Regions from separate parts of the Methylomonas sp. ZR1 genome, predicted to be linked through region 3. Evidence: riboswitches for the same ligand, from Rfam matches in the RefSeq annotation. Region 3 holds a riboswitch; each other region holds the start of a gene.

The links. Region 3 has a riboswitch for cobalamin ahead of DDY07_RS06015 (CbtB domain-containing protein). Riboswitches for the same ligand answer to the same signal wherever they lie in the genome.
Region 1: linked by a shared signal. The riboswitch ahead of DDY07_RS13540 (CbtB domain-containing protein) and the one ahead of DDY07_RS06015 (CbtB domain-containing protein) in region 3 are both predicted to bind cobalamin.
Region 2: linked by a shared signal. The riboswitch ahead of DDY07_RS20450 (TonB-dependent receptor) and the one ahead of DDY07_RS06015 (CbtB domain-containing protein) in region 3 are both predicted to bind cobalamin.

The regions. Positions count from the first base shown of each region.
Region 1 covers NZ_RCST01000001.1:3,006,181-3,009,455, forward strand. The annotation lists gene DDY07_RS13530 (cobyrinate a,c-diamide synthase) at 1-377, opposite strand, end outside; gene DDY07_RS13535 (CbtA family protein) at 377-1,024, opposite strand; gene DDY07_RS13540 (CbtB domain-containing protein) at 1,026-1,202, opposite strand; cobalamin riboswitch at 1,291-1,421, opposite strand; gene DDY07_RS13545 (hypothetical protein) at 1,598-1,783, opposite strand; gene DDY07_RS13550 (flagellar transcriptional regulator FlhD) at 2,231-2,524, shown strand; gene DDY07_RS13555 (FlhC family transcriptional regulator) at 2,505-3,098, shown strand; gene DDY07_RS13560 (STAS-like domain-containing protein) at 3,151-3,275, shown strand, end outside.
Region 2 covers NZ_RCST01000001.1:4,502,386-4,505,660, reverse strand. The annotation lists gene panC (pantoate--beta-alanine ligase) at 1-181, shown strand, start outside; gene panD (aspartate 1-decarboxylase) at 279-659, shown strand; gene fliW (flagellar assembly protein FliW) at 708-1,166, opposite strand; cobalamin riboswitch at 1,306-1,524, shown strand; gene DDY07_RS20450 (TonB-dependent receptor) at 1,643-3,275, shown strand, end outside.
Region 3 covers NZ_RCST01000001.1:1,342,126-1,345,400, reverse strand. The annotation lists gene DDY07_RS06025 (cobyrinate a,c-diamide synthase) at 1-1,162, opposite strand, end outside; gene DDY07_RS06020 (CbtA family protein) at 1,165-1,812, opposite strand; gene DDY07_RS06015 (CbtB domain-containing protein) at 1,814-1,990, opposite strand; cobalamin riboswitch at 2,078-2,208, opposite strand; gene DDY07_RS06010 (hypothetical protein) at 2,289-3,167, opposite strand.

The sequences.
Region 1 (3,275 bases), 1.7 Mb from region 3:
CCGCCCGCATCGATGACAACGGCCACCGGCACATTTAACGTTTGCGCTAAATCGGCGCTGCTGCTATCGCCGTCGAACAAGCCCATGACACCTTCAATCAAGATGATGTCCGCTTCGGCTGCCGAGTTATAAAGCATCTCACGGCAATGCGCTTCGCCCATCATCCATAAATCCAGCTGATAAACCGGCTGTCCGCAAGCAAAGCTCAATATTTGCGGATCGATAAAATCCGGTCCGGTTTTGAACACGCGTACCTTGCGGTTTTGCTGGCGATGGTAATAGGTCAAGGCTGCGGTGATAGTGGTTTTGCCCTGACCGGAGGCCGGGGCGCTGATAAACATCGCCGGGCAATGACGTGCTGCAGTGGCATTCATCATTAAAACGTAACTTTACGCAACAATCGGCCCGATATGGCGCCTAAGGTCAGCCAGAAAATAGCGTTGTTGATGGATGTCAACACCACAAAATGCTGTTGTAAGGCTTCGGGCGCTAAAGCCTGGGCAACCTCCGGATGCGGTGCGCCGATCAGATGCGGTAAGGCCAGTAAGCCAGCTCCGCCGATTTGCAGCCAGCGCGGTTTGGTCAAAAACAGACCAAACAAGCCAATCGCGGTAGCGGCGGCCGTAAAAAGCCACCACGCTTGGCGACTATGTAATTCGGCGCTGTCGGTGCCGGGCAACTCCGGCGGCAAGCCCAATGATGGCGCGACAAAAAATACCAAATAACCGGCCAAACCCCAGCCGAGTCCGTACAGGTAACCGCGTTGATCCCGCCAGTACAGGGCGGCACTGATAAACAAGGCAAAGCCGAAGCCGGTCAGGCCATTGAATAGCAAGGTAAAGCCATTACGTTGCCAGCCGTCCATCGGTTGCCAGTCATGCACATGCTCAGCCGATGGTGTTTCGAATTGTTCGGCAGCCAAAATCAAGGGCGAGGTTTGATAATGTTGCAGCACGCTGAGCAACAAGCCGCCCAATAGTCCAGTCAGCAGCGAAACTACGACCAGCTTACGAAAATCAGCCATATTAATGGCAAGGAAATGCTGCGCTGTGACGTCCGTCGTGGGCGGCGTTATGTAGATAGTTATTGGCATCCTGCACGAAACCCAGACCTAAAACGATGGTCAAGCCCAAAACAACAGCACTCAGGCCGGGCAGGATTTTTGAGGAAGAAAGGGTGGTAGATGCTGCGAGTGTTTTCATGGCTGTCTGTTCCGAATACGGTGGACGGAATAACAGAGGGGAAGACAAACCAAAAAAACACCGATTTGACAGATCGCCCTCCGCAATACTGTTGACTACAGTTTTAGGCCTGTCTCCGGGCTCGTGACGAATCACCTACCGTTGCGGGGGCAGCGTCGGCATTTAACCGACTTCCAGTTTCACCCGCGAAAAGCGGGAACCTTAAAACCAGTGGCGATTATATGCCGCAGCTAGTCATAGGGCAAATGAAATGTATCGTTCTGTTCTTTATCGTGTTCACGATCACTGGAATCCGCATTTACGCTCCGGTTTTGATTGTGGAAAAGTCCTCGTTTACGGGCAAATTCTAAGATTTTCGGCTCGCGGGTTTCGCAATATTTTTTCAATACCCCGGCTCAGTCGATCCATTTTTTTGAATCAGAACTTCCGATGGAGCGTCCACCAGCAGCGACGATTTCATCCTCCGTGAACCGTCGCTTCGATTCTTCGAAATCCGCCTTATTTAACGACTCTTTGGCTAACGCGCGCGATATGCGGTGGCATTTTTCATCGATTGGCTCGTTATCCACCCAGTCAATCAAGTACTGAATCCCTCGCACCACCCCCAAACTAGGCCACCGACAGTAACGGTATGGTTAGCAAACAGCCGATTCATAACAATGCCCCCAATAACCAAAGCGATATGAGCGAAGAAAAATGATTTTGAAACGTACTTAATTAGACCCAACTCCAATTACGGCTCCATTTACCGTGGGCAAAGCCTCTGATAAGCAGAAAGAAGTTAGAAGAATTTCGGGATCATCAATTCTGCAAGACATGCAAAAAGCCTAGCGTTATCAACTTGGCAGTCCACATATCGAAAAAAGAATCGGCTGTTGAAGAAGCCAATTGATTTGAACAATACCAGACCATATCAGTCGGGAGCTCCGGAGCTTTGTGACCCAAAACGGGTCACTTTGCGACCGGGACATTTGAGCATTACCTGCCTAGCATATCGACAACAGCCGTTAATCAACTAAGAGGCGTCTATGTCAACACTGGATGAAGATCTTGCCCGATTAAATTTCGAATATCTCATGCTAGCCCGGGAATGCGCCCGCAGCAACCCGGCAGAAACAGCATGGCGATTTGGCTTGGATAAAGACCGCATAGAAAAACTCGCAGAAATGACTTTGGAGCATCTTCGGGAACAAGCTGAAAGTAGCCGAGCAGTCATTCAATTGTTGCCGGTCTTCGTTCCAAGTGGCCTTGCCATGGGCACCTACGTGGAATTATTTCAACCTTGTATTCCGAGATGGACAAATGAAGACAGTGCCATTTAAAAAAGCATCAGATTTCGCCAATTACCTGGTTTTAGCCGAACAATTGATTCAGCTTGGCGCTCGTCCTCCCATCGTGAGTCAACTTTGTCGGTTGTCACGCCAACAGAGTATCGACTTGTATAAATCAGTAAAAGGATACCCGCCCAAACAAGGCATGCTTCCTCATGATCATCAATGGGTCATTCAGTCAACCAATCGCAATATTCACGCGTCGCTATTTTTAGGCATTCTCGATGATATTCGGCGGCGATTATCAATTCAGCATTCTTCAGCTCAGGCCTTGGTTGACGCCTATAGCATTTACAAAAACATCGCATCGAAAATATTAACCGAGCCAAAAGGAATATCTCCTGCAGCACAACAGTTCACGTTAGACATAAACAGAGCGTGGTCTTTAATGAGCATGCTCTTGGCCGGCGATTTGATATTCACTGTTTGCGCATATTGCAGCGCGCGCCACCTCAGCATGATTCACCCTGACGCAACCTTCAGCCAATGCCCAATATGCAATGTTTGGACCGATCGTTCAGGAAGACGACGCTGGGTTTCTGCAAAGTCAAAAAAACCAATTTGAACACATCCATTGCCGCCTCGAGACCATCCATTCGCTACTAAGGAGAAGTCGCATGCATATTACTGTCATTACAGCCACTGATTCCCAAATACCTCAGCCCTTACATGGCAAAAACCTGGCTCGTCTCGCACGCGAGTGCTTTGCCAATCATCAAATATTGACCATTGATTTTAAGGG
Region 2 (3,275 bases), 3.2 Mb from region 3:
AGAACGGCAGCGCCAAAATCTGCAGCAAGCCGGTTTTGCCGTCGACTATTTCAGCATTTGCCGTAGCAAGGATTTATTGCCGGCCAGCACCTGCGACGCTAATCTGCTGATTTTGGCTGCTGCCAAGCTGGGCACTACACGCCTGATCGATAACCTGTATTTTTCTACAATAAACAACTGACTGCATTGGTTTTTACCTTTAAAAGCTAATGCTTAAATTTGATAGCAGAGTCAATTTCAGGCATAATCGCCGGCCCTAGTATTCGACCTTGTTTACCATGAACATAAACATGCTTAAAGCTAAGTTACACCGTGCGCGGGTAACGCATTCCGAGCTGGATTACGAAGGATCGTGTGCTATAGACGGTAAAATTTTGGATTTTTCCGGCATCAGGGAGTACGAGCAAATCCATATTTACAATATTAACAATGGTCAACGCTTTACCACCTATGCGATTCGCGCCGAAGAAGATTCCGGCGTATTTTCGATTAACGGTGCAGCTGCAAGGTTGGCGTGCCCTGGCGATTTGATTATCGTTTGTGCGTTCGCCAGCTTAGATGAGAAGGAACTGACGAACTACAAGCCGACTTTGGTGTATTTCGACGGCAACAATCGTATTAGCCATTCCAGTCATTCCATTCCTGTTCAGGCCGCCTGATTTAAACATCCGCCGGCGAACTCAATCGCCGGCGGATGTTTGCATTTTTTAAGCTTCAGATACATCTATCTCACTGACCTTCTCGGTCAGGGTGATGCTTTGTTCGATTGCCACCAATACTTTTTGCATGCCGATGCGTTTGTTGGCGTTGATTAAGATTGGCGATTTGATCGAGCCTTTAATGGTCGGCTTGCCATTATCCTGCTCGTTGTCTTTGTGCAGCAGAATTAATATCACCAGTTCGTCGCCCGGCTCTAGTTGCAGCAGCGCTTCTTCGGGGTCGGTTACCGTAAAGTTATAATTGATGTTGAAGTGCGACGGATGAGCCGCGGAAAAAGTCAGCTCCGCGTTATCGACCGATTGCAGCCAATAGACAATCTCGCTGCCTTCCTGATGAAATAATTTAAAGCGGGTCTGATCTTCAAAACCGGGTAGGCCGCGCGGAAAATTGATGATAGTGTCCGGATTGATGTCTTGGTTGCCTAACAATTTCGATTGAATTTCCATGATCCCGCCCGCATTTGTTGAAGTCTAAGTTAACAGCATTAATCAATGCACCAATGTATAGCACGGAAAGGGGTATTTGCAATGCCGATTGTGGGTGACCCGCTCGGACACTCTTGCTTTATCATGCCCGACTCCCTAAAATTGCACGCTTCTTTCAGGTGTTTGCGCCGCTTTCTCGGCCAAGCTTAAACAGGAAGTCGGTGCGGCGGTTTTATCCGCTCATGCCGGCGCTGCCCCCGCAACGGTAGATAAGTAAAGAGCTGCGTTTTTGCCACTGTGCGCTTTGCATGGGAAGGTCGCAGATCAGGCGTCAAGCCACTTATAAGCCCGGAGACTGGCCCGGAAGATCATTCGAGACAGCGGAGGGCTGTTGACGGAATGGTCTGAGTCCATGCCTAGCCTGCCTCCGTCTTTTTCGTTTTCCGTTTTTCCTCTGTCCTTTTTCACCCGGATGCGCGGCGGGCGCAGAGGACAATATGCAAACAATTCTATACAGATCTTTATTGCTGGCGAGTACGCCTTTTACCGTGTGGGCGGCAACCGGCGATGAGGCTATCAACCTTGCCGAAACAGTCGTGACGGCTACCCGAACCGAGACTAGACAGAACGAATTAGCCACGGCGATGACGGTTTATAATCGCCAGGACATCGAGAAACTTCAGGTTAGAACCCTTCCTGAGTTACTAAAAGGCACGCCGGGCGTTGATATGGTGCAAAGCGGCGGTTACGGCAAGGATACCAATGTCTATCTGCGCGGCACTAACTCCGATCATGTACTGGTTTTAATCGACGGCATCAAGGCCGGCTCGGTGACCACCGGCACCAGCGCATTTCAGTTTATTCCTATCGATCAAATCGAACGTGTGGAAATCACTCGAGGCCCGCAGTCCAGCCTGTATGGCTCGGAAGCGATCGGCGGGGTGATTCAGATATTTACTCGCAAGGGCGGCACCAGTGAACGGCCGAACATTGCGCTGGAAGCCGGCGGCGGCTCATACGACACCTATAACGGCTCGGCGGCCGTCAACGGTAAATGGGGCAAGGCTTGGTATAGCTTGAGCGCCGCTCAACTCGGTAGCCAGGGCATCAATGCGCTGAGCGGTGTCAGCGTCGCGAGCGGCTATAATCCGGACCGCGACGGCTATAACAACACCAGTCTGAATGCCAAAGCCGGTTACCGCTTCGACAACGGCGCGGAACTGGAAGCATTTTTCCTGCGAGCCGAAGGCGAAACCGAGATCGACAATTCCATCAGTAGCACCACTGAGTTTGTCAATCAGACGCTGGGAGCCACAGCCAGCGCAAATTTCAGCGATAGGTGGAAATCCACTTTGCGGGTGGGACAAAGCATGGACGATGCCGATCAGTTTCGGCATAACGGTCGGTTTACCAGTCGTTTCAACACCACACGCTGGAACGCCAGTTGGCTGAACGAACTGGCCTTGCATAAGGATCACCAGTTGACAGTGGGTGCCGATTACCGCTTCGACGAAGTCGACAGCACCACACGCTATGTCGAAACCTCGCGTTACGATGTCGGAGTGTTCGCTGATTTGCACAGCCGGATTTTCGACAAGCATTTTTTGAACGCTTCCTTGCGGTGGGACGAAAACCAGGCTTTCGGCGATAGTGTCACCGGCAATTTCGGCTGGCGGTTTAATTGGGATTACGGTCTCAGCGCTTTTGCCAGTTTCGGCAATGCGTTTAAGGCGCCGACCTTTAACCAGTTATACTTCCCAGGCTTCGGCAACCCCGGCTTGCGTCCGGAAAAGTCCACCAGCTTCGAAGCCGGTTTTGCCGGCCATCACGATTGGGCCAACTGGGAACTGCGCGCTTATCACACCAATATCGAGGATTTGATTGTATTTAGCGGCACGCCGTCCACCGCCAGAAATATCGGCAAGGCGCAGATAGATGGCATAGAAGCCGAAGTGTCCACGCAAATTCTCGGCTGGAACAACAAACTAAGCATTAACCTGATGACACCGAAGGACAGGCAGACCAATTTGCGTCTGCCGCGTCGAGTGACGGAAAGCTTGTCCTATGATGTCTCGCGCTCGTTCGGTGACATTGATATTGGTGCCTCCGTGTTGGCTCAGGGCGAACGAT
Region 3 (3,275 bases):
GCCGTGTGGTTTCCAGTTGCGAGTGATGAAAGCTATGCCCGCGAATTTCACCTTGTTCTAACTGCACGCCGTGCATGCCAAGATTGACCAGCCGGTTTTGCATCTGCGCGCTACCGGGTAGTAATCCTGCCATCGCTGCCGTATGGCCGTCTTTATCGGCCAGGCGTTCCAGCAAATATAAAAAACCGCCGCATTCGGCGTAAATCGGTTTACCGGCTTGATGATGTTGCTGCAAGGCTTGTTTCATGGCGACATAGTCGGCCAATGTTTGGAGATGTAGTTCCGGGTAACCGCCGGGCAAATAAACACTGTCTGCCTCGGGTAATACGTGGTCTGCGAGCGGCGAGAAAAACGTCAGTTCAGCGCCCATGGCTTGCAAACAATCCAGATTGGCTTGATAGATAAACGAAAACGCGGCATTACGAGCTACTGCGATACGCTTACCAGTCAGCAATTTCGGCGGCGGATCGGTAGTAATCGGCGCGAAGGTGACCGGCTGCGGCAATCGGCACGGCGCAAGGCTGCTGAGCAATTCTGCGGCGCGGGCCAGGCGAAGATCGAGGTCGCCGATTTCGTCGGCCTGCAACAAACCCAGGTGCCGCGACGGCATGCCGACTCCGGTATCTTTCGCCATCGCCGCCAGCAAAGGTATGTTATTCGGCAACGCTTCTTCTAGCAGTTTGGCATGACTAGGACTGCCGACTTTGTTGGCGATGACCCCGGCAAACGTTAAGTTGGCACGGTAATGGGCTAAGCCATAAGCTACTGCGGCAAAAGTTTGTGCCATGCCGCCCGCATCAATGACAACGGCCACAGGCACGTCTAGTGTTTGTGCCAAATCGGCGCTGCTGCTATCGCCGTCGAACAAGCCCATGGCACCTTCAATCAAGATAACGTCAGCGTCGGCGGCGGCGTTATAAAGCATCTCACAGCAATGCGCTTCGCCCATCATCCATAAATCCAGCTGATAAACCGGTTGTTCGCAAGCAAAGCTCAAGATTTGCGGATCGATAAAATCCGGGCCGGTTTTGAACACGCGTACCTTGCGGTTTTGCTGACGATGGTAATAGGCCAAAGCTGCAGTTATGGTGGTTTTGCCTTGCCCGGAGGCAGGGGTGCTGATCAATATCGCCGGGCAATGGCGTGTTGCGGCAGCATTCATCACTAAAACGTTACTTTACGCAACAATCGGCCCGATATTGTGCCTAAGGCCAGCCAGAAAATAGCGTTGTTGATGGATGTCAACACCACAAAATGCTGTTGTAAGGCTTCGGGCGCTAAAGCCTGAGCAACCTCGGGATGCGGTGCGCCGATCAGGTGCGGTAAGGTCAGTAAGCCAGCGCCGCCGATTTGCAGCCAGCGCTGTTTGGTCAAAAACAGACCAAACAAGCCAATCGCGGTAGCGGCGGCCGTAAAAAGCCACCACGCTTGGCGACTATGTAATTCGGCGCTGTCGGTGCCGGGCAACTCCGGCGGCAAGCCCAATGATGGCGCGACAAAAAATACCAAATAACCGGCCAAACCCCAGCCGAGTCCGTACAGGTAACCATGTTGATCCCGCCAGTACAGGGCGACACTGATAAACAAGGCAAAGCCGAAGCCGGTTAGGCCATTGAACAGCAAGGTAAAGCCATTACGTTGCCAGCCGTCCATCGGTTGCCAGTCACGCACATGCTCAGCCGATGGCGTTTCGAATTGTTCGGCGGCCAAAATCAAGGGCAAGGTTTGATAGTGTTGTAGCACGCTGAGTAACAAGCCGCCCAATAGTCCCGCCAGTAGCGAGATGGTGACCAGCTTACGAAAATCCGCCATGTTAATGGCAAGGAAAAGCTGCGCTGTGACGTCCGTCGTGGGCGGCGTTATGCAGGTAGTTGTTAGCGTCCTGCAAGAAACCCAAACCTAACACGACGGTCAGGCCCAAAACAATAGCACTCAGGCCGGGCAGGATTTTTGAGGAAGAAAGGGTGGTAGATGCCGCGAGTGTTTTCATGGTTGTCTGTTCCGAATAAGGTGGACGGAATAACAGAGGGAAAGACAAACCAAAAAAAACCGATTTGACAGATCGCCCTCCGCAATACTGTTGACTACAGTTTTAGGCCTGTCTCCGGGCTCGTGACGAATCACCTACCGTTGCGGGGGCAGCGTCGGCATTTAACCGACTTCCAGTTTCACCCGCCAAGAGCGGGAACCTTAAAACCAGCGGCGATTGTATGCCGCAGCTAGTCGTAGGGCAAATGAAATGTATTGAAATAAGAATAAACGGTGCGGCAGCAGCTCCTCTCGACAAGTTATCGATCAACCAGTAATCGCCCGCAACGAGTGATTCTATCAAAACTAAACACATGCTCTCTCGGGCTTTCATAACAACGCCCCACCAATCTTCGTCTGTAATCCGGCTCGCCTTTTTCGAGATAAATAGTGGCGCCACAAATGGGACATGCCGCCGAATACCGAACTAACCGAATTACTCTTAAATCTCCGTCTCGAAGCAGTTCGAACTGCGCAGACTGTTCATAAAAATTTGTGAATAGTTCATGGGCTACGACAATTCGATCATCCAACAATAATATCCAAGGCTTGATGATAGTTACCCAGGAACCATAGGGAATCGCAAAAATACTGACCAGTAATGTCAAATCTTGCGTTGTCACCGGCCTAGGCACGGATAACGATAGCCATCCGGCATAGGCAATTAACAATGCAAGTCCGCCTATTGTTGCCAACCAGCCCAGTACTCCCCATACATGCCATCGGCGTAATTCGATTTGTCCGTGCCGAAATAACCAACTCGCGATCCAACTGGGTTTGACTTCACCCAATTCTGTCAGTTGATAGCTGGCTTGCAAATCGGCTATGTTGCTCCCAGCCCGAACATTCTCGATTGCTTGGTCTTCTTCCAATATCACCGGAACCGTTTCAGCTTTGATATAGAACGTCGTGTGTCGTCCCGGCCCTCCCTTTGTGCTTTTACGCTCCGGCTTTGGATAATGCGAAAGCCTACGCTTACGGGCAAACTCCATGATTTGCGGTTCACGGATTTCGCAATATTTTTTTAACGAACCCGGCCAGTCGATCCATTTTTTAGGTTCGGCACTGTCTAAGGACTCACCAACAGCAGCGACGATTGCATCGGCCGTGAAACGTCGCTCCGACTCTTCGAAATCCACTTTCTTTAACGATTCCTGAGCTAACGCGCGCAATATGCGGTGGCCTTTTTCATCGCTTGGCTCACTATCCAACCAATCGATCAAGCATTGAATTACCTCGCGCATAAA